DNA from 4 places in the Paenibacillus sp. EB106-06-01-XG199 genome. Region 1 is predicted to be linked to each of the others. Evidence: predicted binding sites of a transcription regulator. Region 1 holds the regulator's gene; each other region holds the start of a gene.
The links. Region 1 encodes LexA, which represses DNA repair genes until DNA is damaged. Its sites were predicted from a motif close to CGAACATATGTTCG; they were not measured.
Positions count from the first base shown of each region.

Region 2: the regulator LexA is predicted to act here: its motif matches at 4,086-4,099, upstream of AC3WT9_RS03295 (YolD-like family protein).
Region 3: the regulator LexA is predicted to act here: its motif matches at 4,706-4,719, upstream of addB (helicase-exonuclease AddAB subunit AddB).
Region 4: the regulator LexA is predicted to act here: its motif matches at 4,977-4,990, upstream of AC3WT9_RS07150 (YhjD family protein).

Region 1 is NZ_JBYTDQ010000001.1:462,792-470,643, forward strand. It holds partial or broken gene AC3WT9_RS02380 (FtsX-like permease family protein) at 1-357, opposite strand, end outside; gene AC3WT9_RS02385 (hypothetical protein) at 547-966, shown strand; gene AC3WT9_RS02390 (hypothetical protein) at 1,262-2,002, opposite strand; gene AC3WT9_RS02395 (TetR/AcrR family transcriptional regulator) at 2,300-2,851, shown strand; gene AC3WT9_RS02400 (DMT family transporter) at 2,852-3,229, shown strand; gene AC3WT9_RS02405 (L,D-transpeptidase) at 3,644-3,982, opposite strand; gene lexA (transcriptional repressor LexA) at 4,158-4,784, opposite strand; gene AC3WT9_RS02415 (LysM peptidoglycan-binding domain-containing protein) at 5,077-5,490, shown strand; gene AC3WT9_RS02420 (DUF896 domain-containing protein) at 5,601-5,810, shown strand; gene AC3WT9_RS02425 (hypothetical protein) at 5,861-6,388, shown strand; gene AC3WT9_RS02430 (HAD family hydrolase) at 6,424-7,209, shown strand; gene AC3WT9_RS02435 (FixH family protein) at 7,448-7,852, shown strand, end outside.
Region 2 is NZ_JBYTDQ010000001.1:642,325-650,176, reverse strand. It holds gene AC3WT9_RS03320 (M14 family metallopeptidase) at 1-148, opposite strand, end outside; gene AC3WT9_RS03315 (alpha-glucosidase/alpha-galactosidase) at 318-1,616, opposite strand; gene AC3WT9_RS03310 (AraC family transcriptional regulator) at 1,890-2,750, shown strand; gene AC3WT9_RS03305 (hypothetical protein) at 2,807-3,067, opposite strand; gene AC3WT9_RS03300 (hypothetical protein) at 3,437-3,658, shown strand; gene AC3WT9_RS03295 (YolD-like family protein) at 3,732-4,055, opposite strand; gene AC3WT9_RS03290 (hypothetical protein) at 4,245-4,643, opposite strand; gene AC3WT9_RS03285 (hypothetical protein) at 4,878-5,069, shown strand; gene AC3WT9_RS03280 (C45 family autoproteolytic acyltransferase/hydrolase) at 5,207-5,860, shown strand; gene AC3WT9_RS03275 (GrpB family protein) at 5,803-6,330, opposite strand; gene AC3WT9_RS03270 (hypothetical protein) at 6,498-6,668, shown strand; gene AC3WT9_RS03265 (LacI family DNA-binding transcriptional regulator) at 6,831-7,766, shown strand; gene AC3WT9_RS03260 (MFS transporter) at 7,822-7,852, shown strand, end outside.
Region 3 is NZ_JBYTDQ010000003.1:879,562-887,413, reverse strand. It holds gene AC3WT9_RS14755 (Ig-like domain-containing protein) at 1-1,759, shown strand, start outside; gene AC3WT9_RS14750 (Na/Pi cotransporter family protein) at 1,941-2,930, opposite strand; gene AC3WT9_RS14745 (class I SAM-dependent rRNA methyltransferase) at 3,029-4,429, shown strand; gene addB (helicase-exonuclease AddAB subunit AddB) at 4,825-7,852, shown strand, end outside.
Region 4 is NZ_JBYTDQ010000002.1:286,249-294,100, forward strand. It holds gene AC3WT9_RS07120 (nucleotidyltransferase) at 1-535, shown strand, start outside; gene AC3WT9_RS07125 (SepM family pheromone-processing serine protease) at 525-1,562, opposite strand; gene AC3WT9_RS07130 (nucleoside recognition domain-containing protein) at 1,717-2,946, shown strand; gene coaD (pantetheine-phosphate adenylyltransferase) at 2,918-3,436, opposite strand; gene rsmD (16S rRNA (guanine(966)-N(2))-methyltransferase RsmD) at 3,420-4,028, opposite strand; gene AC3WT9_RS07145 (hypothetical protein) at 4,159-4,290, opposite strand; gene AC3WT9_RS07150 (YhjD family protein) at 4,549-4,947, opposite strand; gene AC3WT9_RS07155 (galactose oxidase) at 5,281-5,496, shown strand; gene AC3WT9_RS07160 (ATP-dependent DNA ligase) at 5,565-6,428, shown strand; gene AC3WT9_RS07165 (glycosyltransferase family 2 protein) at 6,536-7,417, shown strand.

The DNA of each region.
Region 1 (7,852 bases):
ATACAGATTCCAAGTAATAATAGAATAGGCAGTACACCGAGCAAGGGCCAGATAATGAATTTATAACTCATAAACCACATTAAATCAGTAAAGGGTTTTGCAATCAAGAGTAAGGATAGACTTCCTAATAAGCTTGAGCATACTCTGGTACCAAGTACAAAGTACAGCCCTTCATAGATAAGCATTGTTTTCAATTGTTTATTGGTCATACCAATGCTTTGCAATATGGCAAATTCCTGGCGACGGGTCAAAATACTAGTTAATATCGCATTTGCAAATCAGTACACCAATTAAACCAATAATCAAGCTAAGTGTTCCGCCAATCACTACTACTGTATTTTGCATACCTGTGATTTCATTCTTTACAATACCATCGCTCAAAGCGATATCATCTTCAACTATTAATATGTTATTCATTATTTTTCTCCGATCCTGTCAGTTTTACTTAGCGCAATAACTAAAAAAGATGTTTAGCCGGGTGTTATTAATCTACGCATTAACATCTCCCAAGAATAGTATAAAGCAGAACTGGGAGGAGATGATGAAATGGCAGAAACGGTTATTGCGTATAGTGATAATGTTGTAACTCCTATTACTAATGGTATCAGTTTGCCTATTCCTAATAATGGTGGAGGCGTACAGATTGCATCGTTGTCGGTGTTTATTGACCCTGCAAATCCCAAGTCATTTAACCATAGGGTGGAATTAAGGGCCTTAATTGGTGTTAGATTAGTCGGAGCCGGAAATATTAGACTTCTTGTGCGTATTTGGCGGGCTGGTACTGAAATTTACTATAATCTGGTAACTAATGTCTTTGATAATAATATAACACTTGAAGAATTGTTTGTAGAAACAGCGCCACTGGGTGTACAAAACTATCAATTGATCATTGAGAATCAGACTCCGGCAACTACTGCTTTTGTCTCCGGACCTTTAGTCTTTACGGCTACTGTAACTGGAAAATAGTTCACCATCCTTTGACGAACAATACCCCGTCAGTGTTTATAATGACGGGGTATTGATGTCTATGTTTAAGCTTTTCCCATACAGGTGCCGAAAGTGATTATGGATTTTATGGAGCAAATGAAACATTTTGCACAATATATCGAATTACGAAGAATGCAATAATGAACACGGAGGCGAAACCAAGTAAAAAGGAAACGATAGCTTTGTCTGAACGCGTGAGTTTACTCATTGCGGTCACTCCTAGTTAATATTTAGTAGATTATACAATTAATCGGTGTACATCACAAACTACTTATTAATTTACTTGGATGAACTGCTCAACGAATTGTTGCCGGTCTCTTTTGTTGAAGTGTGGATTGCTTACTTTCTCTCTCCATATCTCATTGGAAGCCAGTGTACTGAAGTCCACGTTATAAAATCGCTCGATTTCTCCTTGCGTGAGAGCTACGGAATAGATTTTCCCATCGTAGGGAATCACCATGTCAATCGAAGCAGCTCCGGGGAATTGCGCAAATAATCGGCTTGTTTCTTCCATGAGCAGTTTGTTTATTTGGTCGCCTGTAGAAAAGTAATCGATGTAATCTTCTTTTGTAATGCCGGAGGTTGGGTTCGCTTCTTTATATGCTTGGTAAGTCTCAAAAAAAGTAACCGTTATATTGTCTGTCCCGACGTTTACGTCTTTTATAAAAGTTTTACCTGTAAGATTGGCAGTAAAAGCCAGCACCTCGTCAGCAGATAAAGGTACTTGATCAGCAGACGTTGCTTGAGTGGCGTTGACAGTTCGTTCGGCTGAAGGTGAAAGGGGTGGGGCAGTTGTAGGTTCTGCTGTAGGCTTAGTCGTTGGTTTTGTTGCTGGAGATGGACTTGATTCAGTTGTTGGCTTGGCAGTAACCATCGGTGTTGCTAGCGCCGTAATCGAAGAAGTATGATCATCTGACTTGTCATCGTTCCCGAGGGTAACCAACCCTATGATGCCGGCGGCTACTAAGACCACCCAGAACCACCAAATTGTATAGAATGGTTTGTTCTTTTTCATCTTTTTCCTCCCGCCTGTAAGGTTGAATTCCTGTATAACTCTAGGATAGCCCATTCATTCACCTTACATAAGTATGGATAAGACATATGCGCGTAACCAAACTTAAAGAGAACGGCCAATAGCGGAACGAATAGCTGATCTTCAAACTATATGGTAGTTATTACCCATTTTGTGGGCATTGCAAGCGGATAGCGTATTCACAATATATTTTTGCTTGCGGAGTAGTCAGGTTATTTATACTTATATTGGTTTGACAAAAAACCGTCCAGACGGTACAGTTCAAATGGGGGTGATAAGGTGACTGTACATAACAACAGCTCTAAGAAAAAAATGATTTTGCAAGCGGCTTCCTCCATTGTTCGTGATCAAGGGGTGGAGCACTTAACTCTGGAAGCTGTGGCCAAAGCGGCCAACGTGAGCAAAGGCGGTTTACTGTATCACTTTCCTAACAAGGAACAACTGGTTTCCGGTATGGTGGATGAGCTGACCCGAAACTTTACGGAAGATGTTCAGAGCCGTGTAGAGCATGACCAGCGAGAAGCTGGTAAATGGAGCAGGGCGTACATTGAATCTACTTTTTATGGTTTTGGAGAAGGCAGTGACATGAACTCGGTGCTGGCAGCAGCTTTATTTACGAATCCAGGGTTGTTGACAAACATGCAGGAGAAATATGCTGAATGGCAACACAATTTTGAAAATGACGGTGTGGATCCACTTCGTGCAACCATTGCCCGACTGGTGACCGACGGACTCTGGTTTGCAGAAAAGTTTGGACTGGCACCGCCAGATCAGGAGTTAAAAGAACGCATTTACAAAGAATTGATGGACGGAGTAAAGGAGGAGAAGTAAGTGCCGTATCTGTTTTTGGCGATATCCATTGCCAGCGAACTTGTAGGAACTTCGATGCTCAAAGCATCGCAAGGATTCACCAAAATTATTCCTGTAATCGTAATGCTGATTAGTTTTATTTGCTCGTTCTTCTTTTTGTCGTTATCACTGAAGACTATTCCATTAAATACGGCCTATGCAATTTGGTCTGGAATCGGGGCGGTAGCTACAGTTCTTATCTCGGTACTGATCTGGAAAGAAAAAATAAATACAGGCAGCGTAATAGGAATAACCTTAATCGTCATTGGTGTGATTGTGCTGAATTTGCTGGGTCCCGGACATGGTTCCTCTGATGAGGCTGCCGAAACACAACAAACCAGCCTTTCCGATAGAGCCTAGGCCAAATCTGCTGAAATAAAGATCATATACAATTTGTTCCACCCAACAGTATAATGACGGAATAACTGTACCCTGCCAAAACGGTGGGGTATTTTCATATTTATGAACACAGGGGAGTGAGGAAAGTTGTCTATGCATCGTGAGATTTTTTTCCTTAATGGTATTGGCGTGTTTAGCGTATTGATGTGGCTCATATCGGTTGTAGCTTGTATTTACGCATTCGTACTGTTGGTTAAACTTGCCCGGAGAGGAATAATAGCTTTGGATTTGTACATATATGCTAAAAATCGTGAAATACGCGACCGGTATGAATCGGCAGACAGGAAGGACCCATATTAAGCACAATGAAAAACACCCTCGATCATTTTTTTGTGATCCTTAGGGTGTTTTTGCTTTTGTCTGATCACCATGCTGTTAATCCCTTATTGTAACCCGTGTTCCAATAGGCACGATTGCTGCAAGGGCCAGCACATCCTCATTGTACATGCGGATACAGCCATGGGAGACCATATGTCCGATGGAGGAAGGGTCATTCGTTCCATGAATGCCGTAATGTGGTTTGGATAGACCCATCCAGAATGCACCGAAGGGTCCGCCAGGCTTAGGCTGTTTGTTAATGATAGTGTATTCTCCCGCCGGTGTAACGGTAAGCATGGTGCCAATACCGACAGGGAACCCTCTGGTAACGATGTTATTGTCAAGCAAATAAAGCATGCGCTGCGACAAATCAACAATAATCCGATAATTAGGCATAGATTCAGCACTCCTTTGCTATCAGAATATGTGCGGAGTGCTGTTGCTGTTCGAAGGAATTGTTATATGGGATAAACAGAACAAATGTTCGTGATGAGTAAAATGACCATTTGAAAAGGGGAAAGGGCTGCTTCACTTTTTCAAGTGAAGCAGCCCTTAAATATGAACAAAAATATTAATGGATATCGCGGAAGAGACCGATAACTCGTCCCAAAATCGTAACGCGGTTAAGACGGAGGGGTTCATAAGCCGGATTCTCCGGCTGTAGACGAATGTGGTCACGTTCTTTGTAGAATGTCTTGACTGTAGCTTCGTCTTCTTCGGTCATGGCAACGACGATATCGCCGTTGTCAGCAGTCTGCTGCTGGCGGACGATTACATAGTCACCATTCATAATACCTGCTTCCACCATGCTGTCACCGAGAACGGAGAGCATAAATACCTTGTTATCTCCCACATAGTGGGAAGGTAGTGGGAAGTAATCTTCGATATTCTCCGTTGCGGTAATCGGCACCCCGGCGGTGACCTTACCTACGACAGGAATACGGGTAACCGTCTGTACGAATTGATGTACATTCTCGGAATCTTCCTGGCCGAGCAGCTCAATTGCACGCGGTTTCGTAGGGTCGCGGCGGATAAGGCCTTTCTTCTCAAGCCGGTCCAGATGGCCGTGCACTGTGGAGCTTGAGGCCAAGCCTACAGCTTCACCGATTTCCCGGACGGACGGAGGATAACCCTTGCTACGGACTTCGTTACGTATAAATTCCAGGATCGCCAGCTGACGACTCGAAATCTTTGACATCGGAATCAACCCCATATAGTATGTTTGGGAAAATTATAACATAGAACTTCCGTTCGTACAAACATAAGTTCTAACAATCTGAGATTAATAGTGGAAATAGTAGCCTTTTACCATATTAGTATCCAATAACGGTTTGAAAATGGCGGGAAAAGGCAATGCCGGTGCTGAAAACTGACACATTTATGGATACGGAAAAAAGCGAACAATTGTTCTAAAAAATCTATTGATCAAAACACATGTTCGTGTTATATTATTTTCGAAAGTAAGAACAAGTGTTTGGAGGACGATGACAATGTTAAAATACAGTACATACCGCAGCATCTACGAAGAGGCCGGTGAAGTTAATTCAACTAGAGGACAATCTGCTTCTAATCATATGAATGAAATGAAACAATCCGCCGCCGCTTTATTTTCGGAGATCATAGGACTATGCCGGAAAGAGTATCTGGTGAAGCTAATGCTGGTCTTTATGCTTGTTGTATCGGGATTTACAGTTGTTGGTAATGTTTTTGCGAGTTCAGCATCATTAGTGAAGCAGGAAAAGCGGGTAGTAGTTGAACGCGGAGACACGCTCTGGAGTATCGCCCTAAAGAACAAACCAGCGGGTATGAAGACGGTCGTATATATAGAAGGAATTAAAAAAACAAGCGGTTTGAAGAACGGGAACATTCAGGCTGGAGATATACTGACATTGCCTGTGTATTAACTTCATCATAAGCAGTATAGACTGACGTAAAGAGCTTTCAGGGGGGAGACCTTGACAAGCTCTTTTTCTCATGGCAAAGTTAGAATGAATTTATAGGGGAGGGGAAAGTATTGAATATTGACGAATTGGTCGCACGCATCAATGAACTGGCACGCAAACAGAAGAATGGCGGCCTGAGTGAAGAGGAATTGGCTGAACGGGCCAAGCTCCGCGAGATTTATCTGGGCAACATCCGCAGCAACTTCCGGGCCCAGCTCGACACTATTGAAATCGTGGATAATGATGAGCATGAACAAGGCAACAAGGGACTCAAACATTAGTCCAGTGTGTCTTTTTCATAGATATTACAGGATGACTAGGGGGAACTGACATGGCCCGTTCTTGGGAAAGAATGGTTCAACGCAACACACAGCAGATCAACAAGCAAAGAAAGAAGCAGGGCAAGGATTCCATTTATGTTTCTTCGTCAAAATCAGCTGCGAAAAATAGTGATATCTTTAAGGGCCGCAACATTGCATTTCCTGTTGTTCTAATGCTGCTTGGAATTATGTTCTGGGTGGTAGGCTCGATCGACGAGGCCAGAGGCAGCGGCATCCTTGCCAATTGGCTGGGCGTCGTTCTTTACTTTGCGCTGGCGGCACTTCTATTCTTCCGGCGTCCGTATCTGAAGGTTGAGCGCAACAGAGTGTCTACGATTAAGTATAACCGTGAACGCTGGCTGCAAGCTGGAGATATTGAGAAGATCACTTTGTCCCGTGGAGTGGTCGTGCTTAAATATAAGGGCAAGCGCAAACAGTGGATTTTCTCCAAGCTGATTAACCGCTATAACACTGAGGCCATGGGTGTACGCCTGGAGGAGTTCGGCAAAGCCAATAACATCGAAGTAGTACACGAGTAGGAAGATATAACAGCGTAGGGAGAGGGAGAAATCTAATGCCAATTACCGCCGTACTATTTGATCTTGACGATACATTGCTCTGGGATGAACGGAGTGTTGAAGAAGCCTTCCGCAATGCATGTGAAGCTGCAGGTGACTCCATTGATCCTAAAGAGCTTGAAGTTGCTGTTCGCAGGGAAGCCAGGAATCTTTATGAAACTTATGAGACGTTCCCTTTTACAAAGATGATCGGGATTAATCCTTATGAAGCACTTTGGTCCAATTTCTCAGCTGGAGAACAGCCGGAGTTCCGTAAGCTCCAACAGTTGGCTCCTGTATACCGTAAAGAATCGTGGCGGCGTGGTCTGGCCTCCCTCGGTGTCGAAGATGAGGTGCTTGCCGAAACGCTGGCAGACAGGTTTGCTGCCGAGCGCCGTAGCCTGCCGTACATGTATGAAGAGACGTTACAGGTGCTTGATGCACTACGTGGTAAGGTGAAACTACTGCTGCTTACGAATGGTTGCCCGTCACTGCAGCAGGAGAAGCTCGACGGAGTGCCTGAGCTTATCCCCTATTTTGATCATGTAGTTATCTCAGGCAGCTTTGGCAAAGGAAAACCGGACAAGGATATCTTCCTGCATGCTCTTTCGCTGCTGGATATAACCCCTGAACAAGGGATCATGGTCGGCGACAAACTCACGACGGATATTAAGGGCGGCTTGGCCGCTGGTCTGACTACTGTCTGGATCAACCGTACCGGCAAATTACCAAATCCTGAGATTCAGCCGGATTATAGAATCGGCCATCTCTCTGAGCTCCTCCCCCTGGTACAATCGCTATAGTGTAACCTTTGAGAAGCCGGTATCCCTAATGGGATGCTGGCTTTTTTGCGCTCAAACAAAGAGGTTGGCCAATTATAATAGGGAGATAATCCATCTGTATATGACTAACTTCACGAAAAAGGCGTGAAAGTTTAAGCAATCTTCTAAAATTGCGAATATGTTGTGTATAATAGTAAAAGAATGCAACCACAAGCTGGAAATATCATTATAAATTCTACCTTGGTCGGGAGGACTCCGGATGATAAAACCCAAGAAGCTGATTACTCTTTTTACGATTGTGACGATGTCAATGATTGTAAGCTGTTCAGGTAATAGTGGGAAATCAAGCCATATGCATGACGGATCAGAGCACTCTATGGAGCCGATTCACGTCGAACTGAGCTGGAATCCGGTGGACGTATCGGTAAATCAAAAGGTGGTTTTTGAGGCTGTGGTCTCCCAGGGGAGTGAAGCTGTGGATGATGCGAAGGCGGTGCTTTTTGAGATTGTGAATAAGAATAATGAAGAAGACAAGCAGGAGCTTGAAGGCAAGCTCTCCGGCAACGGTACATATAAAGCTGAGGCGATCCTGATGAAGGAAGGCAAATATGATGTGACTTCGCATGTAACAGCTAGAACACAGCACTCTATGCCGACTAAAGAA
Region 2 (7,852 bases), 180 kb from region 1:
GATTTTGCGCTGCACGGATGCTGGCCGGTTCATTCCCGTGTATTCCAGACACCACCATAAAGACCGGGCCGGGACGTGGGCCACTTACGATATAATAGGGAGTTGCATAAGACGTATCTGGCGCAAGCATACTTTTCTCGACGAACACCAAATCTCACCTCCGGAGCGGTTCCGTAAATGAATATCTATATATAAGTATTCGTATTGCTGCTTAAAGTTTGGACACTCCGGGAAAAACATCGTCCATTAGCCTCAGCAGGCTCCTGTCTAGACACAAAAAGCCCGGTTTCCCGGGCTCTGTTAGTCATACTTTTATGCTATTGATACTGCGGGAGCCAGTCGCCGTGGGCAGCTATCAATTCATCACACATGTTCACAATATCATCCATCGACAGCTCTGCCGCCGTATGCGGGTCTAGCAGGGCCGCGTGATAGATATGCTCTTTTTTGCCGGTGATTGCCGCCTCGATGGTCAGCAGCTGTGTGCCTATGTTCGTGCGGTTCAGAGCGGCGCATTGCGGAGGCAGATCCCCTACAAAGGTAGGTGTAACCCCGCTGCTGTCCACTAGACATGGAACTTCGACACAGGCCTCCCGTGGCAAGTTGGTGATCAGCCCTGTATTCATTACGTTTCCGCCAATCTTGAACGGTACATTTGTCTCGATTGCTTCCAGAATATAAGAGGCATATTCATGCGAGCGTTCATGCTGAAGCTCGTGGTTGCCGACGAGTTCCTCACGCAGCTGCTGCCAGCGGCCAATCTGCTCCACACAGCGGCGCGGATATTCGTCGAGCGGAATCTGGAAGCGTTCGATCAGCTCCGGGTAGTTCCTTTTTATAAAATAAGGATGGTATTCCGCGTTATGCTCAGACGATTCTGTAATGTAGTAGCCGAACTTCTGCATCATTTCATAACGTACCATATCTGTGTGAGGCTCCAGCTGTTTCTCTGCTGCACGGCGCTTAATCTCCGGATAAAGATCCTTCCCGTCCTTCGTGACCTCCAGCAGCCAGGCCATGTGGTTGATTCCGGCGATCTTCGCCTGCACTCCCGTCTGGTCGATTCCAAGGTGGCCAAATAATCCGGGGATACACTGCTGCACACTATGACACAGTCCTACTGTCTGCACACCGCCATAGGTGTTCATTACATTCGTCAGAACAGCCATTGGATTGGTATAGTTCAGGAACAGCGCATCCGGGCAGACCTCGCGTACATCCGCAGCAAAATCCAGCATCACCGGGATGGTGCGCAGATTGCGGAAAATACCGCCGATGCCCACCGTATCCGCAATTGTCTGCCGCAAACCGTATTTCTTTGGAATTTCAAAATCGGTTATGGTGCAGGGATCGTAACCTCCGACTTGAATCGCGTTAATGACATACTTGGCGCCGCGCAGCGCTTCTTTACGGTCGGAGTAAGCGTTAATCCTGCATGTGCTGCCGCTGCTATTCTTAATGGAGTTAAGCATGTTCTCTGAGTCCTTTAGCCGCTGATGATCAATGTCGAACAAGGCAAGCTCGAAACCCTGCAGCGCCGCTGTCGCTATGCAGTCACCCAGAACGTTTTTGGCGAAAACAGTGCTTCCTGCACCGATAAATGTAATTTTGGACATGAACAATACGCCTCCTGTTGGTTGCGGTAAGAATGCCTGCCTTAAGCAAATAAGGAGTTTATGCAGTGGTGAATAGGGCAGATGATTGCAGTAATGGCAGTCATTATCCGCTGTTTTCTTGCTATATTCACTATAAATTAGAACGCCGGAAATGAGTATGGAGAAATACAAGTGAGATATGGATCTTTGTTGCATTTGGAATCGTGATGTAGTAGCCTGAGATTAATTGCAATATCAATATGACTCAGTCATTTATGTATGGGAGGCCCATCAATGAATCTCGAACATTCGTACTTCACTGCCAGCTTTAATCTCGTACCAGAAGAGCAAGACATGGCCGTATTATTCAGTGGTGAAGGCAGACCCGTACCCGGTCACAAGATCGGCCCCTCAGTGCATGATTATTTTTTGATCCATACCGTGCTGGATGGTGAGGGCTTCTTTCAAAGCGGGAATGTCTCGCTGCACTGCCGGACCGGAGACACGTTTGTTATTTATCCGGGGTCCCTATTCAGTTACCAGGCAGACAAGGACAGCCCTTGGCACTACGTATGGGTAGCCTTACAGGGTGAAGCTGTTGCGGCACTGCTCTCCGATGCCGGGATTACCAAGGAACGTCCGCTGCTGCATTCGGGGAATACCCGTGAGCTGCACAGCCTGTACGAACATATTCGCTTGGCCTTCCAGCAATCCCCTTATCCCCGCCTGGAAAGCCTGGAGGCCTCCGGCTGGACCCGGCTGCTGCTCCACCAGTTTGGTCTGGCCAACCTCAGTGTCCTTCCAGCCCGTCCCAAAGAAATGCCTGAGGTCATTGACCGCCAGATCGACCAGGCGATCCGTTGGATCTCGCTGCAGTTCCACCAGCAGATCAGCATCGACCACATGGCGGCGACGTTGGGCTATCACCGGGTGCATCTGTCCAAGGCATTCAAACAAAAGACCGGTTTGTCTCCCAAGCAGTATCTGCTGAAGATGCGGATGGACAAAGCCAGGGAACTATTGGGGGGAACACTCACCATCGATCAGGTGGCCTCATCCGTCGGATTCAACGACGCCCTCTACTTCTCTAAGCAGTTCCGCAAATACACTGGCATGCCGCCGAGCGAGTATCGCGCCGTTCTCCGTGAGAGTTAAGGGGAAATGCTGAACAACCCTGACGGAATTCACCGGCAGGGTTGTTTTAAAACCTATTACTTTCTTACCGTCTTGTCAACATATTGACCTGTCAATGGATCATAGTGAGGACGTTCCCCGGCGATCTTAAGCTCAATTCGTTGCACCGAATACAGCAGCTCCCCGAAACCGATAAAAAACACGCCAATCAGGCAGGACCAGATGAACAGATAGATACCGGCAGATAATGTACCCATATTCATGGCGACAGGAATCGAAGCAATCAATCCAAGAACAATTATACCGCCGCCTAAATATTTTAAATGTTCGCCTTTCATTGACTTCCTCCTATCTGCAGAACAGACTCATTATAATTTGTTGAAATTCATCCCGATTAGACCTGCGACAAAACTAACCAGCAAGTAGACAATGATCATCACAAGCGAAACTTTAAACAGGTTAACCGAGCTTTTCATTGTTTACTTCACCTCCTGTTAGCCCGCCTAATGGGTTTCTTATTTATCCGATGAAAGAAAATGAAATCCTAAATTATTCCAACGGCTACTCGTGCTAATTGTAGTGTTTCAATACCTTCCCGTCAATGTTGCTCCTTGCAGCGTATTAGTTAATTGATGCAATTAGGGTGATGCGGTATACTGCTGTGTAGACTTTATACTAGTGCAGAAAAGATTAAGGAGGTTGTCTAATTGAAGGAGATTCGTATGCAATCAAAAGACCGCGCCGTAAGCTTCAGACTCATTGAAGAGTCTGGAGAATTTATAGTGTTTGACATGTCATTGTCTGGCCCTGCGCGGGATAGAACAAGCTACAGCGGAACAAGTTTTGAAGCGGCCTGGAAAGCTGTCGAGGCTATAGTAGGGGTAACGGCTATACCGGACGAATTCAAACCATATGCAACATTGAAGTAACAAGCAGAACGCAATTTTTTATGACATGAACATATAAATTTTAAAGAAAGGGTCCCAGGATTGGGACCCTTATTTATGTAGTCGCTTGAATAACATCGTCAATCATAATCCAATCATATTCAAACTCAATCTGTAATTTGACCTGTCGCATTTGCAGGTCCACTGACATGACAACGCCCCTGATCTTATGATCTTTCTCTGGATCGAACAGCGTGATCGTGATCTGTTCGTTGTAACGCTTGGAATAAGCAAGCACTTGATCTATCAGCTCCCATTCCTGAGCATCGAGCACGGGTTTGCTTCGCAGGCGCTGTCTTTCTTCATCCTGGATGATCCGGCGCTTGTGCTCCGGAGTCATCACCCGGCTGCAGTCGAATATGCTGTCAAATTTCTTCATGTTGTCTGACCTCCTCAGTCCCTATAAATAAGAACACTTGTTTGTATTATAACCATCTTAGAGAAATTAAAGCAACGGAAAAATCCGCCAGTTGAACACTGGCGGACTGAGAGCTAAACGTTATTAGATTGAATATTACACCAAGAAAGGTATGCCCGATTCACCGCGACGACCAGGTTATGGGGACAATTATTTCATGTTCTCCACCGGCAGATTCATAACGAAGTACTGAATAGCCAATTCTTTTTCAATCGTCTTCAATACATCTTCTTTCGTACTCTCGTACACAAACGTTTCCTGCTTTAAATAAGTCAATACAATATTGCAGCTATGGTCAAAACTGGCGAGAGCTTTGCTGTCTTTCTCTTCAAGCTCCAACCGCATTTGGGTAACCAGAATCAAATATTCTTCAATCAAAGCCATCCGGTACGCATCTTTCAATACGTCAGCTTGTCCCCAAGCATACATGCCCCCCTCTATTACTTCAGAAGAGTGCTCCACATACTCAAGACTTGAGTTCAATAGCAGCAATTCGATCCGTTCAAGGATTTCATGATAAATCCCTTTGATAACATTCCTTGTATCCACAGCCATTCACCTCTCCAACTCCATTTTTCTGAGAAAATCAACCTATCCGTCCTAACTGGAGGGTGCTTGGGTCTAGATTCACTGTAAACAGTTTCTTTAAGAATAACCCGGTTTCAAACTAATGTATATAATAATAATACAATATTGTAACCAATAGGTCTGTTAAATTCTTCTAATCCTGTTTAATGATAAGTAGAGATCATAATGCCACAGTTTCAAAAGGAAGTGAAACGAATGAGAAAAATAGAAATACAGTCGGCCTTGGAGCAAAGTATGAAGCAGCGTGTTCATCTTGTGAGCGGTGAAACTTTTACCGGCCTTTGTGAAATTGATCATCCTTCGGATTCTTTAAGCATTTCAACAAATAAAGGTATCCTTACGGTACCTTTTTGGACCATAAAACGTTTTGTTCACAGCAGAACATAGTCAAACCAGCCTTGCTTTTTTAAAAAAATCAACCCGCCAAGATACGGACTGGCGGATTGTTTAATGTACGCATTTCATGCAATTATTAGCTGAATTTCAATCCCAAACTTATATCTATAATTTACCATCCAAATGCCATGAATACAAGAAAATTCAACTGTAGCCTGAGCACCACCCGTGTGACGGGCAAGCCCGCCCATATCGGATTTTCACTTCAGCTCTTCGGCCGGTATGACGGCATGAATGACGAAGGTCTCAGCGTGACCATGACCTCCGGCAGAATCCGGCCAGAAATGACAGGTGAGGGTTTTGTGTTCCCGGGAGTGGTTCGGGCCCTGCTCGATGACTGCACTACAACCAGAGAAGCTGTTACCCTGCTGCGCAGCATGCCGATCTCCGATTACAGGAACTTTCTGGTTTCCGACAGGCACGGTTCAATGGCATTGATCGAAGTAGCTGGGGCACATAAAGAAATTAAGGTTTATGATGCCAGAGCGGCGAGCCTTCCCCAGCTTATCGTATCCACCAACCACTATACGCTGCCAGCCATGCAGCAACATAACCTTCAGCTGATGCATAACTCGCAAGCGAGACAAGAGGCGATGTACTCTACTCTCTGGAAAGCAGGAACGGACTACAATCCGCAGGAAGCAATGAAACAACTGGCAGAGCGGCAGCCGGCTGGCCTGTTATTCAGGTCCGGTTGCCGCTCTATTCATACTTTTTTTTCCGCTCACTGCATGGCTTTGTTTAGGATGGAATGTACAAAAGCTGTCTTGCCCTCCGTATAGGCTTCTCTGTCATTGCGGTATTGTTCTGCCAGGGCCAGCTTTACTTCCTCATACGCCCGAACCGCAGCAGGATGACTCCGCAGATAGTCCCGGAAAGCAATATGCTCCAGATAACCTTTACCGTCCTTGGGACATACATAAAGATGATATTGCATCAAACCGTCATCCTTCTCGCACTCAAATACCTCTCTGCCCTCAATCCCAAGATTTCCAAGATGCACATAACCAAATTCCCGGAACCTCTCGACAATACCAGGCAGTGCCTCATAGCTCTCCATCACAAGATCCAGGTCTATAATCGGTTTGGCCGCCAAACCTTCAATTGAGGTGCTGCCCACATGCTCGACAGCAATGACAAGATCTCCAAGGATCTCAAGCATCCGCTTTTTGATTCTGCTGAATTCGGCCTTCCAAGCGGGATTATAAGGAACCACTTCAATAGGAACAGGGCTTACAGCGATGACCGTCACCTTCTTTGCTGGGTTAGTTATTTTATTGTCAGCTTACTCTAAGCCTTCGCTCTTTGTAAATGATCCGGTACACACTCCAGAGAGGCTACGCACCCCCGATTTCAGATGGCTGGGATAAAATGCAAACCAGTTTCTCATACTATCTGTTAGCAGATGGAGGTGAAATCATGCCCAAAAATAGTGCCGATCCCAAACACGACCGTGCAAATAATAAAGCAGATAAGAAAAACAACCAGCAAAACCATGCACATCTTACTGAAGAACCCCAGATGTTAAACACCAATAAGGCTGAAGATTATGTTCCCAGTTTGAATGGTGTCACCAAAAATGAAACTTAAGCTGTAAAATTGTACAGCACACAGGCTGCTCCCCCGTCGCTGAATAACGGGGAGCAGCCTCTTCTTGTCTCCAAGTAAATATTTTTAGTTTTTCATTCAGTTGACTTGTCCCGTGGCTGAATGATAGGCTTTTCTTCTAAGCCTTGTTAAGGAGAATGCCCGATGAAAAAAGCGACCATGAAGGATATTGCCCGTCAGGCGAACGTTTCAGTAGCTACGGTCAGCTATGTGCTGAATAATGTGAAGAACCAGACAATCCCTGACCCGACCCGGCAGATTATACTGCAAATTGCCCGGGAGCTGAATTATGTCCCGAATCTCGCGGCGCGTTCCCTGGTCAAACAACGGACCGGACTGGTCGGCATTCTGATTAACCGGACATCCGCTTTGCCCTATTGGAAACGCCAAAATTACATGTCGCTGGTGGAAAGTCTGGAAGCGATGCTAACAGAAGCCGGTTATCATACTCTGCTTGTCCGTTTAAATCCCCTTAATCCTGCGATGGATGTAATCCGTGAACGCAAGCTGGATGCTGTCTTTGTGCTGGACGTTATGGATGAGATGTTCTACCGGATATCCGCCAATTTTGTGGAAGGCGTTCCTCTGATTCTGCTCGACAGCATCATCGATGACAGTCTTTTTAATCAGGTTAATTATAACTATCCCCAAGCGTTGCAGGCCGCTGTATCTTCCTCCACAGCTCCCTCCTGTCTGGTCATGGAGAGTTATCATAACAAGGCGTTAGCGGAGTGGATCCTTGCTGGATCGGGATTGCCGCGGGAGCAAGTTCATATTGTCAACAATTCCCAAGAGGCACAAAGTGAACTCGTGAGCTTTTTGACCCTTAACCGGGATAAGCATATCATCGCCATCAATGAATATTTGGCAAAAGCTGTTGAAAAAACTGCCTTGGCCTCTTCAATTACAGCCATTTGCACCTGCGGAGTACCGGAAATCCTGCTGGACAGTACGACAGTCATTCAGTTTCAGAACGATAGAGCACTGACCGCCTACGAATTAATGACATCTGTTATTCGCGAACAGTACGATTCCAGTCTGACAGGCAGCAATCAATTTTTGGTTGAAGTTCTCCAATAAATTCTTTATAATAACTTAAACGTTTAAGTTAAGTGATTACGAGGAGGTTTTGTTGATGAATTCTACCAGCGCTGAGATCGTGAATG
Region 3 (7,852 bases), on a different contig from region 1:
GACAACTGATGCCGAATGGAGCAGTTCGAATACAAGTGTAATCACTATTACTGGCGGAAAGATCACGCTGGTTGGCGAAGGAAAGGCAACAATTACAGCTAAATATAAAGGATTGACCGCCACCTTCAAGGCAGTAGTACAGCTGCCATATTCGGCAATTGTGCTGAAAGAGAAGGACGTAGCTGTCCAGGAACTTGAAATGCTGGTCGGAGACGCTGCGGTAAAATTAACAGCGGCAACTAAGGCGACTGAAACCAGCCCCGAAAAAAATGTTGCCGATCTGGCAACATGGACAAGCTCCAATGAGAGTGTTGCAACGGTAAAAGCCGGGGAAATCACAGTGCTGGCCACTGGTAAGGCTGTTATTACAGCAAGTTACCTCGGTGTTTCCAAATCGTTAGATGTGTATGTACGCTCACCTTACGAGGCGCTGCTGCTGGACCCCTCAGGTGATCAGTCCCTGTTCATGGGAGAGAGCTTGAAGGTTAAAGCTGAAATGAGAAATGCTGTGAATTCGACTAGGAATGAATCTGCAAACGCAGTATGGACCTCTGACAATCAGCTGACCGCAACGGTAACTAAAGACACATCGACCACGGAGAATGCGGCTGCGATCGTTTCGGCCAAAGCGGTTGGAAGTACGGTCGTTAAAGCGGAAAACCTAGGAGTCAGCAAATCGTTTAAACTGACTGTATATCCGACACTCACCGAACTCAGCATTGATAAGGCCGAGCAGGAGATCTACACAGCGGATTCCGTAAGCCTGCCAAAGGTAAACGGAACGAAGCTTGACGGCACAAAGATGGATTTCAGTGATGAGATCGAGTGGACCTCGGCCGATGAAGAGATCGCCTTAATTAAGGATGGCAAGCTTGTAGCCGGCAAGGCGGGCACTGTAACCATCACTGGTAAGATCAAAGAAGGTAACATAACTTCATCTGCTGCTGTGCGGGGCAAAACTGTTGTACAAAAAGTAATAGTTCAGAATAAAGTGCTTGTTCTAATCGGACCTGAAGGTGCATTGGGTCTTGTCATCGGCGAAGAGAAGCCGTTGCCTGAGATTCAGGCCGTGCTGGAAAATGGCGACGAGCTCGATGTATCCAAGACGATTGAATGGGAAGTTAGCGGAACCAACGCCATCATTAAGCAGACGGCAAACGGCAAGACTGCTAAAGGATTGGCCAAGGGCAATGCCACTCTCAAAGGAACTTATGCCAACAAGAGTATCAGCATTCCGGTAACGATTGAGCAAAAGGTTGTGAAGCTGGTTGTGGAGCCAAGCACACTTGATATGAACATCAAAGGCTCCAAAACAATTAAAGTAACCGGATATTACTCCAACGGGAAAACGGCGAATTTCTCCAGCGGAATGGATTGGGAGTCCTCCAATCCGGCGGTAGCTACAGTGAAAGGGGCATCCGTCAAGGCTGTTACTGAAGGATCAACAACGCTGACAGGCTCCTATCAAGGAATTGCCGCCACTGTCAAAATCACCGTTATTCCCAAACTTACGAAGTTGTCTGTAAGTGAGAACAGACTTGCTCTGGCTGCAGGAGCAACTCAGAGCGTAGTGGTGACGGCACAGTACGATACCGGCAAAACGGCAAATGTTACTGGAAACGTGGTATGGACAAGCTCCAAGCCAGCCGTGGCGAAAGTGAATGCTAACGGCGTCATTACAGCATTAAGCAAAGGAACAGCATCAATTAAGGGCAAGCTGAACAATAAAACCATAACGGTATCCGTTAAGGTGAAATAGTTTGCCTGCAACCCAGATGAAATGAACAAGATCTGCAGAACCGCTGTTATGGCGGTCCTGCAGATCTTTTTGTATAGGCTGAATGGAGATTGCATTAGTACTGCAGGGCTGATTGAAGTATAATAATACAGCGATTGAATACGTCCTGAAGCCATAGCTGAAGCTAATCCCATGAGGTGCTTTATGATTGGAGCCGCTGCTCAAGCCTGGACCATAGCGGCAGGTAGCATAACGGCAATGCCCCAAGCGAGCAGACCACATTGAAGATTGTCTGGGCATGGGCGAGCTGTGCGGCGGGACCGCCGCCGATCCAGGCGGCGAGGCTCTGCAGCGGCCCTATAAAGGGCAGGAACAGCAGTGCGCCGCCGACGTTAAGCGCCACATGCGACCAGGCGACGAACACCCCGGAAGGCGAGCCGCCGATTGCGGCAATTACGGCGGTGACACAGGTTCCGACATTTGCGCCAAGCACGATGGCGATGCCCAGCTCCGGCGGCATCACGCCGGTGGAAGCCAAGCCCATCGCCATCCCGATCACCGCCGCGCTGCTGTGCAGCATTGCGGTCAGACAGGCTCCGGCGGCAAGCCCCCAGAGAGCGCTTGTGGCAGCATGGCCAAGGAACCAGCGGAACAGTCCGCTGGCTTGCAGCGCGGGGCTGATCGACTGCATGACGGCGATGCCCCATAGGACAAGCGCGAAGCCGGCCACCGCCAGGCTGATGAACTGAAGCGGCCCGGAGATTTTACGGCAGGCTTCTGCCGCCTGCCAGGAGTAGGGCGGCAGCTCGCCGATCATGACTGCCGCGGCCCAGACGCAGAGCGAGGCAGCCAGCAGCGGCGTGGCCATCGTGCTGATCTGCAGTCCAATCAGCTCGGTGGTTAAGCAGGTGCCGATGTTGCTGCCGAGAATGATGCCCAGGGTCCGGGCATAGGTAAGCAGGCCGGCATTGACCATGCCGATGGTCAGTACCGTGACGGCAGTACTGCTCTGCAGCAGTGCCGACAGCAGACTGCTGGCTATGAGGCCTTTTACTGGCGTAGATGTGGCCTTATGCAGGCCTCGGGATAGCAGGGGTCCAGCAAGCCGCGACAGCGCGGCTTCCATAACCTTCATGCCGGCAAGAAAGATAACTAGACCATATATAATAGGGAACAGCAGGTCGCGGATCATAAGGATAGGCTCCTTTGAACGGGGGTTGTACACCAATATATGAAAGCATTGCAGTGGACATGTATGAAATCATTAACTAGAACAGGGAGTTGAAGTCATTGGCATCGGTTATTCTGGAACGAAACCGCAAGAAAAGACTGGAGCAGGGTCATCCGTGGGTCTACGCCAGCGAGGTGGCCTCGGTGGACGGAGAACCGCAGGCAGGCGGATTGGTGGATGTGCTTAATCACCAGGGGCGTTTTTTGGGTGCAGGTTATTATAATCCGGCTTCGCAAATCCGGGTGAGAATTCTCTCTCAGAGTCCGCTGGCCATCATGGATACGGCCTTTTTCGCGGAGCGGTTCTCAAGCTGCCTGCAGCATCGGGAACGTTTTCTGCCGGGAGCAGACGCGTACCGGTTTGTGTACGGCGAAGCTGATTTTCTGCCCGGCCTGATTATTGACCGTTTCGGCGAGATTCTTGTCGTTCAGCTCTTGACGCTGGGCATGGATCTGCGCCGCGCAGAGATTGTCGAGGCACTGGTTCAAGTGATGAATCCACGCGGGATTTATGAGCGCAGTGATGTTACTGTCCGGGAGCTGGAGGGTTTGGAGCAAAGAACCGGAGTGCTCTACGGGGAATGTCCGCGCCACATTACTGTAAGCGAGAACGGTCTGAAGGTAATCGTGGATATCGAGGAAGGCCAGAAGACAGGCTACTTTTTCGACCAGCGCGAGAATAGAGCCTCCATCGCTCCGCTGATCAAAGGCTGGGGCGGCCGCAGCGGAATTACGCTGCAGGAGCTCGAGACGGATGAAGGTCTCGTTCAGACCCTGCCGGTGAACAAAAGCGGCAAGCCGGTCACCTTCCCGTATTGGGACGGTGCGACAGTGCTGGAATGCTTCGCGCATACGGGCAGCTTCACACTGCATGCCTGCAAATACGGAGCCAAAAAGGTTACCTGCCTCGACGTATCCGCCCACGCGATCGAAAGCGCCAAGGCCAATGTGGAACTGAACGGATTCACAGACCGTGTGGAATTTGTGGTGGATGATGCTTTTGCTTTTCTGCGCAATCAGGTTAAAGGGCTGGAAGAGCGGACGGAGCGGGCAACCGGTGCAGTGGAGGCTAAGACGGGAGCCAAGCCGGCGGCCAAGGCCGATACGGCGAAGCCGATGACCGCTGGCGGCGGACGCACATGGGATGTCGTCATTCTGGATCCGCCGGCGTTTGCCAAAACCAAAAGTGCTGTTGCCGGTGCCTGCCGTGGTTACAAGGATATTAACCTGCACGGCATGAAGCTGGTCAATGAGGGCGGTTATTTGGTGACGGCAAGCTGCTCTTACCACATGCAGCCGCAACTGTTCCTGGATACTATTGCCGAAGCGGCGAAGGATGCCGGTAAGGTCCTGAGACTGATTGAATGGCGGGCCGCGGGGAAAGACCATCCGCAAATTCTCGGTGTCGACGAAGGTCATTATCTGAAATTTGCCATTTTCGAAGTGCGCAGCAAGAAATAACGAACCCGGCCCATAGGCCAGCTCTGGGGGAGTCTCTGTAAAGAGGCTCTTTTTTTCATTTTTCATTGATAATCATTCTGGCGTTCTCTTCTGAGGAAGAGGCGGCCCGGTGGCTGGAACCGCTGCAGATGAAGAAAGGGGAGGGAAGCGAAGCTGGACCATGCTTAGTTGTGAATATTACCGTGAATGATCAAGAGACTGAAGCAGCTTAAAAACGCGGCAGTCTCTTTGTGCTGTACATGCGGATATCCATCCGCTGAAACTTGAAAACAATGGCAAACGTATGTTCCGTTTGGAAGAGATATGCTATAATGTTGGGACGGATTCATCAACTGGGTTGAGAAATTTGATACCGGTTGTATTCATAGATTTGGCCACGGAAGGAGTCTACTGCAATGACGGTAAACTTTTTGATAGGCCGCTCGGGCAGCGGCAAGACAACAAGAATATGGGAAACGGTATCCTCAAAGCTGGAGTCTGAACCGCTGGGCGCACCGATCATTGTACTTGTTCCGGAGCAGGGCTCGTTCGGGGCGGAGAGAGGCCTGCTGGCAGCAGGCAGCGTGAAGGGCAGCATCCGGGCCCAGACCTTGAGCTTCTCGCGGCTTGCATTCCGGGTGAAGCAGGAGACCGGGGGCAGCGCCAGTCTGCCCATCAGCGAAGAAGGCAAAAAAATGCTGATATACAAGATCATCAACCGGCGCAAGGAAGAGCTGAAGCTGTTCGGCGCTTCAAGCGACAGACCGGGCTTTGTGGAACGGCTCAGCGCACTGCATACTGAGCTGAAACGCTGCTGCCTGGGCGCTTCCGATCTGGAAGAACAGCTGGCAAGAATGCGTGAGGCCATAGGAAGCAGTCCGATTCTGGCCGGCAAGCTGGATGATCTGCATATCGTATTCAGCGAGTTGGAGCAGGAAATGTCACAGCTGTATATAGATCAGGAAGACCGGCTGGCTGAACTGGCGGAGCATATTGCGGATTCCTCTTACATAAGAGAAGCCGAGATCTGGGTAGACGGGTTCCATGGTTTTACCCCGCAGGAATTTATGGTGCTGCGCGAACTGATGCAGCATGCATCAGGGGTGACAGTGGCCCTTACGCTTGACCGGATTTATCCAACGGGGCTGCAGCCGCATGAACTGGAGCTGTTTCATCCCTCCGCAGTTACGTATATCAAGCTGCGCGGGATGGCTGAAGAGCTGGGCCTTGCGGTCTGGGACGAGCTGCTGGCGCCGCCTGTGCTTCCGCGATTCGCCGGTAGTCCGGCCTTAGCTCACCTGGAGCGCGGATTTCACCGCCGCAGCCGCTGGAGCGGCGATATCGGGCAGGCTGCGGAAGCCATCACGATCAGCGCTGCAGTCTCCCGTAGAACAGAGGTCGAGGGCGCGCTGCGTGAAATGATCAGGCTGGCCCGGGATGAAGGGGCGGAGTACGGCGAGATGGCTGTATTCATGCGCAACATTTCAGATTATGAGCAGCTGATTACTCCGTTGTTTCAAGACTATGGCGTCCCGTTCTTCCTGGACCAGAAGGTGAATGAGCTGCATCATCCGCTGGTGGAATTTATACGGTCCGCACTTGATGTGGTGCGCCGCCGCTGGCGGTATGAGGATGTGTTCCGCTGTGTGAAGACCGAGCTTCTGCTTCCGCTTGACGGCAGTATTACCCGCGAGGATATGGACGGGCTGGAGAATTATGTGCTGGCCTGCGGCATCCATGGATACCGCTGGACCGATGGACGTTCCTGGAAAGGAATCCCCAGTCTTTCGCTGGAAGGCAGCCGGATTGTGGATGAGGAGCTGCTTCTGAAAATGGAGCGGTGCCGGGAGTGCATTACTGGTCCGCTGTATGCTTTTGAGAAAAGAGTCAAGAAAAGCCGCAGCGGGCTGGAGCTATGTACAGCGGTGTACCTGCTGCTCCGGGAGTCAGATACCGCCCGGAAGCTGGAGAAGCTGAGCAGAGAGGCGCTTGAACTGGGACAGCCGGAACGTGCGCGGGAACATAGCCAGTTATGGGATGCAGTGCTCGATTTACTGGATCAGATCGCGGAAATGATGGGATCAGAGAGAATGGAATTTGAGCTGTTTGCCGGGGTGCTGGAGACCGGACTCAGCGAGCTTAAGATGGGTTTGGTTCCGCCTGCTCTGGATCAGGTGCTGGTCGGAAGCATGGACCGGACGAGGGTTTCAGGTGTGAAATATGCTTTCCTGCTGGGATTCAACGAAGGGGTTGTCCCTGCACAGTTCAAAGAGGATGGCATCCTGTCCGAGGGAGAACGGCTGCTGCTGGAGAACAGCGGAATGGAGCTGGCTCCGGGATCCTCACGCAAGCTGCTCGATGAGCGCTTCCTGATCTATGGCGCGCTGACAACGGCCAGCACTAGACTGTGGATCAGCTATGCCACAGCCGATGAAGAGGGCAAAGCGCTACTGCCTTCGGAAATCATCCGCCAGCTGCATGGCATGTTCCCGGATGCTTTGCAAGAACGGTCCCTTTCCGGGTTCCCCGCAGCAGTATCTCCTGACGAAACCGATGCAGGTGAAGCTTTGCATCTGGGCTTTGTGGGGCATCCCGGACAAAGTCTGCGCATGCTGATTATGCAGCTGCGCCAGTGGCGGCAGGGAGTGGAAATCCCCGGACTGTGGTGGGATGTCTATAACTGGTTCGCGGAGGATGAGCATTGGAGTCCGAAGCTGCAGCAGCTGCTGGGTTCGCTGTTCTACCGCAATGACGGCATTCCGCTCAAGCGGGAGACCAGCCTCCGTCTATACGGAGGCAGAACACTGCGCGGCAGCGTGTCGCGTATGGAGAAGTTCGTTGCCTGCTCCTTCTCCCATTTTGCTTCATACGGCTTAAGGCTGAAAGAACGCCAGCTCTATAAGCTGCAGGCGCCGGACATTGGACAGCTCTTCCATGCCGCGCTCAGCGATATGGCCAAGCGGCTGCAGGAGCAGGGCCGCGGCTGGGGGAGCTTGACGGCTGAGGAGTGCCGCCGGGAAGCCGGAGAGACAGTAGACAAGCTGTCACCGCTTCTGCAGGGCGAAATTCTGATGAGCAGCAAACGCTACGGCTACATTTCCCGCAAACTGAAGAATATTGTCGGCCGCGCTTCCGTGATCCTCGGCGAGCATGCCCGCCGGGGCAGCTTCGAGCCGGTGGGGCTGGAGCTGGATTTTGGCCCGGGTAAAGATCTCCCGCCGCTGAGAATTACATTGCCTAACGGCTGTGTAATGGAGGTGGTGGGCCGGATTGACCGTGTTGATATGGCCGAAGGAGAGCATGGAGTTCTGTTGCGGGTTATTGACTATAAATCAAGCCAGAAGGATCTTAAGCTGCATGAGGTGTACTATGGGCTGTCGCTGCAGATGCTGACTTATCTCGATGTGCTGCTCACCTATTCCGAGCAGTGGCTGGGCAAGGCTG
Region 4 (7,852 bases), on a different contig from region 1:
TAGCGTGTCCATCCTGGAAAGAGAGCATGCAGCCGGCAGAGGTCCTTTGAACCTGGAAGACTTCCGCATCCAGCTCCGTCATGTGCTGACTACGCATACTGCCGCAGAGCTGAGGTCCCTGCAGGATATGAATGAAGGGCTTGAGAACCGGCTGCTGAGAGTCATGCCGCAGCTTGAACAATTCTCGGTCAGCGCACTGCTACAACTATTAAAGAGCAGACGCTACACGCATACACGGCTGCAGAGATTGCTGCTGCATGCCCTGCTGAATCACAGCAGGGAGGAAACGCCCCCTTCCCGTCTGGCCCAAGGCCCCGGTTACATTCGGGTTCTGGGGTTCAGCGAGAGCGGCAGAAAGCTGCTCAAGAACATGAAGAGAAGTGCCTCACTTCCCGTTGTCCTGAGTCCTGCCCATTTCTCACACCCCATGCTTGAACGCGATCTCCAAGCCTCCGCCGCGTATGCCGGAGCTTTCACCAATCCTCAGCGTGCTGATTTGTACAGCGATTTCTTACTGCCGCCGGTTAGGGTTTGACCGGCAGCTCTTCCATATATTTCAGTGCCTCATCCAGAGTGGATACAGGCACCAGCTTCATAGATGTGCCTATTTTATCCGCTCTGGCTTTGGCTTCATCATAATTCTTAACCGGCACGAAAAAAATCTCCGCATCCTCCCGGTCTGCAGCAACAATCTTATGCTTCACTCCGCCAATGGCTCCTACCTTGCCTTCAGCGTCAATAGTTCCTGTTCCCGCTACCCGATAACCTTTGGTTAAATCGCCTTTGGTAAGCTGGTTATAAATTTCCATCGTAAACATAAGGCCTGCCGAGGGTCCTCCAACACTGGTATCCACAAAGCTGACCGCTTTTCCTGCTTCCTTCGGCTGTACCTTCTGCACCGCGCCAATCACAACCCCAAATCCAGGACGGCCCGCTGCAGTCTCCTTGTCTTTAACCTCCACCAGTGTTACCTGTTCCTTGACTTCCTTACCGTCCCGCTGCAGCACGACTTCTACCTGATCGCCAACCTTGCTTGAGGAGAGCAGTTTAGAGAGCGCAGTGGGATCAGGCACAGATTGCCCCTGAACACGGATGATTTTGTCGCCTATTTGAAATTGCTCCTGGCTGCTTTCCTCCGGAATCGAGAATACATACAGATAGTCTACAACATCCTCATAAGGAATGCCCGCAGCATGATAGGCCGCCTGAACGGAAGAAGACTGGGAGCTGCTCATATAATATACCTGCTCAGCCGCATATTCCTGCTCACTCTTATCCCCTAGCCTTGCCTCTTTCAATACGACTTCCGCATTGGAATTAAACGCAGAAGCCACTAATAGGGCAACATTGGCGTAGCTCGCAGATACGGTCGTCATCATGAATGTGCCCTGCTCCTGCGGATCAGCATTCTCCACCTTGATCATCGGCGCCACCTCTGAGGCACTGCCCGGCTGATACACGAGATATGGAGTATTCATAAATACTGCCACATAGAGTATAACCACAAAAGTAAACAAGTAGGCTATGGCGCGAACGCCTACCCGGCGTTTCAGTTGCCTCAATGCAATTCCCTTCTTTCCCCGCGGCTCTATGCTTATGTCTCCAAATAAACTTCGGAGCTGTATCCTCTCCGCTGTGGCATGATGGTTGTCTGCCCTGCATAAATTGATAACAGTCTCAGCCCATGTCCTAAGTTATGAAGAGGTGATGCTCATAATGAATAACTTTAAAATACGCCGGTTCACTTCAGCCTCGGTTCCCTTTCTGTCCGGGGCCGTTGCCATTGTGCTCGCCATTGCGATTATCTTATCGCCGGAGTCCTCCTTCCAGGCTTCCCTTCAGGGTCTGAAGCTCTGGTGGACACTTGTCTTCCCGGCGCTTCTACCCTTTCTGATGTTATCAGAAATGCTCACAGCCACGGGATTCGTGCATGGACTCGGAGTACTGCTGGAGCCGGTGATGACCAGGATTTTCCGCCTTCCGGGGTCCGGAGGCTGGACACTCGCACTCGGAATGACCGCCGGTTTCCCGGCTGGAGCAGGCGGTGTGCAATTGCTGCATAAGCAGGGCAGCATTACGGACAAGGAGGCCGGACGCCTGGCTTCCATCGCCCACTTCGCCAGTCCGGTTACACTGCTCATTGTAGTCGGCGTTGCTTTTCTGCACAGTCCTGCCGCCGGATATACCCTGCTGGCCATCCACTGGATTTCGGGACTTGCCGCAGGCGTAACCGCGACCCTGCTCACAGGTCAGCCGAAAACCGAAGCTCCGACGGTAGTTCCATCACAGCGCAAAACGGCTTCATTGCCCAGACGGATTCATCAGGCTGTATCAGAAGCCCGGGCAAGAGATGGCCGCGGATTTGGCAGGCTGCTCGGGGAATCCGTCTCAACTGCCGTTCAGAACCTGATGGTCATCGGCGGGTACATGATTATGTTTGCTGTTGTCATAAATATTGCTATTTCTCTAATACCGCAGCTGCCTCCTGCTTTGGCGGCAAGTTTTCTGGAGATTCATCTCGGAGCAAATGCTCTGACCTCAGAACTGACAGCACCTCACGACTTTAGTTCCATGGGGATCACAGGCCTGGCCCTGCTATCAGCCGCTCTCGGCTGGAGCGGAATTTGCGGCCAGCTCCAAGCACTTACCTTGCTAAAAAGGGCGAAAATCTCTTTCCTGCCTTATGCCGCCGTCCGCTTGCTGCATGGAGTATTTGCCTTTGCTTTTACCCTATTATTATGGAACCCGCTGATGAATCTCCGTGAAACCGTACTGCCGGCAGTGGCGGTTCCCGAGGTTGCCGAATCGACCGCAACACTGGGAGCATTGAACGTATGGAGCGTTGTCCCCCAGCTGCTTGGCCTGCAATCGCTGCTGCTGATGATGATCATCGCTCTGTCTGCCGCTGTATCTGCTGTTACTTGGCTCCGCCGTCTAAACGGCTGAATTTAAGCTTCATTGCCTGTTCTACCTCAGGGGTCACAAAATCCGACACATTCCCGCCAAAGTGGGCGATTTCCTTGACCACACTTGAGCTAAGGTAGGAATATTTCGGATTGGTCATCATAAAGATCGTTTCCGCTTCAGGGTCCAAATTATGATTAATGGATGCATTCTGCAATTCATATTCAAAGTCGGTAACCGTGCGGATGCCGCGGACAATGACCTGAGCATCCTTTTGGCGAAGATAATTTACCAGCAGATCGCGGAAACTGTCAACCTCCACATTCGGAATATCCGCAGTGGCCTGCCGCAGCAGCTCCGTACGCTCTTCTACCGAAAACATCGGATTCTTACTTAGGTTGTTAAGCACGGTAACAATCAGTCTGTCGAATTGTTTGGCTGCACGCCGGATAATATCCATATGTCCCATCGTAACCGGATCAAAGCTCCCGGGATAAATGGCAACACGTTCTTTTCTAATTTGCAGACTCATCATTCCCCTCCTTACCACTCACAGCCTCTTCACGCAGAGCGGATTCATACTGATAAATTGAAATTGTCGTCTCGCCGTATACGGCCTGTCTGGTTCTATAGAACCCCGGAATATCCTCCGGATAGGCATAGCTTGATTCATGCTCCAGCACGATGACCGCGTCTGATCTGAGCAGACCTTTTTGCACCATCGCCATCATCAGCTCATCCCCATACTTCAGCCTGTACGGCGGGTCCAGGAACACAAGATCAAACGAACGTCCCCGCTTCTCCAGCGCGCTAAGGGCTCTGCCGGCATCATTGCGGTAAACCTCAGCTTGCGCTTCCAGCTTAGCCGCCTTCAGATTGGCACGCACTGTGTCGATGCTTTTCTGCTCCATATCCACAAATACCGCACTGTCCATCCCTCTGCTCAAGGCTTCAATACCTAGACCGCCAGTACCTGCAAACAAATCAAGCGCTGCTCCACCCTCGAAATAAGGACCGATCATACTGAACAACGCTTCTTTTACCTTGTCGGTTGTAGGCCGCGTTCCGCTGCCCGGAACACTCTTCAGGGGCCTCCCCTTTGCACTTCCCGATACAACTCTCACCGATTATCCACCTGCTCTATGTCTCTATTTATTATGCCGATTGAGGCACAAGTCCAAGCCTATAGTACCACAATTGTCTATTGAAATAAAAAGATTGTCTACCGTTGTCACATGAGGCCGGCAGATTTTTTTAACGTACACAGGTATAAGACTGGAGCAACCGGGACATCATGTAACTATCGACATCACAAAATGTCGTAGACAACCGCGGAGCAGGCTTACGTTTCCCCATAAGCTCTTCGTCCGGTTTCTCCTCTCCCATGAAAGAGGCTCCCGAAAGGGAGCCTCGATTTTTGTTTTATGAACCCCATACCTACGCGATTTAATTGAATATCATGAGAAATACCACCCTCAAAAATACTTAAAGGTGGCAAAAAAGGTGGCATATCATTAATCTCTCTGTAATGAGGTGGCATTTTGTATCATACTGTTTTCTTCTATAATTGAATCCGATATTACGCCACCTTTCGGTCAATAAATAAACCCCTGCTGGCCATTACGGCCAGTAGGGGCTTTTTGCTCATATCATCTGCTCTTTTAAGACATCGCCGAGATCAGCTGTGTATCGAGTGAGCCTTAAGCTGATCTCAGTACGCATTACGTCACGAGTCATGCCAAAACGCTCTTGATAGCCGCGAAAGTAGATCATACTATATGTAATGAAATCATCCTGGGTATCCTCGATCACTTTGATGTTCCGGCGTTTAAGTTCTTGCCTCAGTCGGTAGACATCCTGCACAACTCGCTTCTGAACATAGCGGCCAGCCAATAGGTATGATCGGCTAAGGATGTTACCCGAGTGTTGAATTTCTTTCATGCTCTTGCTGACCATCGTATCTATGTAAGGGAGCAATATTAAGTCCCGAACCATTTCCCTCTCTTCATTCGTGAGCATCTTTTCGCCAGTGTTCACGCCCATAACTATCGCCTCCATGAGCTTATTTTATGCGAACACACGTTCTTTTATCCACAAAAAAAGCCCGCCGACAAGTTTTAGATTGACGGGCTTTTGAAACTCAATCGATACTCCAGAATAGGTAACAGGACCAAATTACGTGGAGTACGCAGAGTTATAGATCGCCTTTAGTCTCTTTGCTCTTGTTTTTTCAGTACATTTATCCAAGTCAACGAAAATTGAACTATAATTAAGATAGGAATAGCCATCACTAGATGTGTAAACAATTCTAGTACTACGCCAGCGCCAACTCCGACACCAGAACAACCAGGTGATCGAGCTATACTGGTGATTACGATGACAAATGGAGTAGAAAAGGAATACGATCTCCCGATCGCTGAAGTAGATGCATTCTTAACCTGGTATGATGCCCGTGATGCAGGTAGAGGCCCTGGGATGTATGCAATTGATAAACATACCAACAACAAAGGCCCCTTCAAAAAGCGTAAAGATTATGTCGTATTTGATAAAATACTTACCTATGAAGTAAGTGAATATACAGCATCAGAATAATCCTTACCATCACTTACCTCCTCTTTCCCTTATAGCCAAGCGCTATAATTGGATAGAGGAGGTTTTTTATGTTTATTTCCCCTATGTTATTACAAACTGCTGCTGGTCCTTTTAGCCACAGTGAATATATATTCGAACCAAAGATAGACGGGCATCGGCTGATCTATTCCCAACAAGGCGACAAAGTACGGCTATACACTAGACATGATAACGACTGCACCCGGCAGTACCCGGAACTGCAGCTTCCGTTTGATGACGATATAATCTTAGACGGTGAAGTCGCCTGCATAGATCCGGCAACCGGCGTATCTGATTTTGAGTCCGTCATGAGTCGATTTCAGTCACGGCGGGCAGACAAGATTCAGCAACTCACGGCCACGCTTCCGGCTTATTACGCTATCTTTGATATCCTGCAATACAAAGGTAAGGATCTGCGCGGACTACCGCTGCTGCACCGCAAGGAGATACTAACAAGCTTATCCCTCCCCTCTGGGAGTTACGGCGTTGTGCCGCATATAAACGGTGCTGGCGAGGCTCTGTTTAAGGAGATCAAGGCACGAGGTATGGAGGGTGTGGTGGGCAAGCGAAAGAACAGCACCTATGAGGCTGGACGCCGATCCCACGCATGGCAGAAGGTCATTAACTGGACCTATGCAGAGGTTTATATCACTGGCTACCGCAAACAGGAGTTTGGCTGGCTTGCTGCGGTCCCGTCCGGCACGTCCGGTAAACTGCGCCCGGCGGGGATTATTGAGTTCGGAGCATCCCCGCTTCACAAGCAAGCATTTCGTGGAGTAGCCCAGCAGCTTGTGAAAGGCGAAGACAAAGAGTTTATTCATCTGGAACCGCGACTGCGGGCAAAAGTTAGAATGAGGAACTGGACCAAATCAGGAATGTTGCGAAGTCCAGTATTTACGGAGTTTATCATATAAGCAAAGACACACTGACCTTAAGCCCTTTTTTCTTTCCTCCTGTCGCTTATTAGTTTGTTTCATCATAACGTGATGATAAGACACACCGAAACTAGGAGGAATGCTGGGTGCCAAGGATATCTGTAATTATGCCTGTCTACAATAGCGCTATGTATTTACAAGAAGCAGTTACCACAATCTTATTGCAAACGCTAAACGACCTAGAATTGATAATAATCGATGACGGATCGACAGATGGATCAGCGGGAATTATACATGAAATAATGGACACTAGAGTAAAAAAGATATTTCATAGTGAAAATATGGGGATTGTCACTTCGCTGAATCAAGGACTCGATCTGGCCCAAGGTGAGTACATCGCCCGTATGGACAGTGATGACATTGCCGCACTAAATCGCTTGGAAGTGCAGGCTTATTTTATGGACACTAATCCCACCATAGATATTTGCGGAACAGGATATACAACGAACTACCTCGGGCCCGTCAAGTTAAATCCTATGCATCACGAAGAAATTAAGGTCTGGCTTTTATTTTACAGTTGCATTCTACATCCTTCTGTTATGATGCGCCGAAGTTCTATAGATCAACTCGGGATTCGTTATGATTATAATTACCCTCATGCAGAGGATTACGAATTGTGGAACAGGCTTTCCTCAAGCGTGAAATTCGCAAATCTCCCTCACAATTTAATGTACTATCGGCCTCATGAAGGACAAGTGTCCAATAAACACCGGGTAATACAAGATGATTCTGCACGAAGAATCCGTCAGAGACAACTTTCTCAACTAGGCATTCAATTATCTGATGAGGAATACGCAATAATGATTAAATTAGCTGAATATGGGGTTAATTCTGAAGATTTCGCTAACTATCGAACAGCCGCAGGTTTTGCGAATTGGCTGCTTGATCAAAATCGACAATACCAAGTATTCGACCACGATATATTCAGAATGGCTCTATCCAGATTGATATCAGGAGTTCCATACTAATATGTTGCCAACTTCGTCAAATAGTTGATGCCTTCAAAAAAGGTGATGGCAAAAAAGAAAATCCCGCCGGCCCGGCGGGTTATTTTATGTATGCTCTAAATTCAAATCGTTCCCTAACGAAGTAAGCTCCGGCAATTTTAACAGACTCTGGTGAGTATCCCTCAACGATGCCGCCATAATCCATCAAATGGCCCGTTTGTCGCAACTTCCTTTTGCCAGTCCCTTTGTGTCATTGGGCTTCCTCCCCTACCCTAGTCTCCTCTTTGCTTAAAAAAGCTAAATTATGCCTATACACTGCAACTTGTGGCAATAATTAATCTGAGGTGATTTTGGTGTTATTAAATATACTTTTGGGATTCATTCTTCCTTGGTTGTTTGGGCTACATTTGCTTAAAAGGAATCAGCCTTTTGTAATACAAGCTAGCATAATTGGTG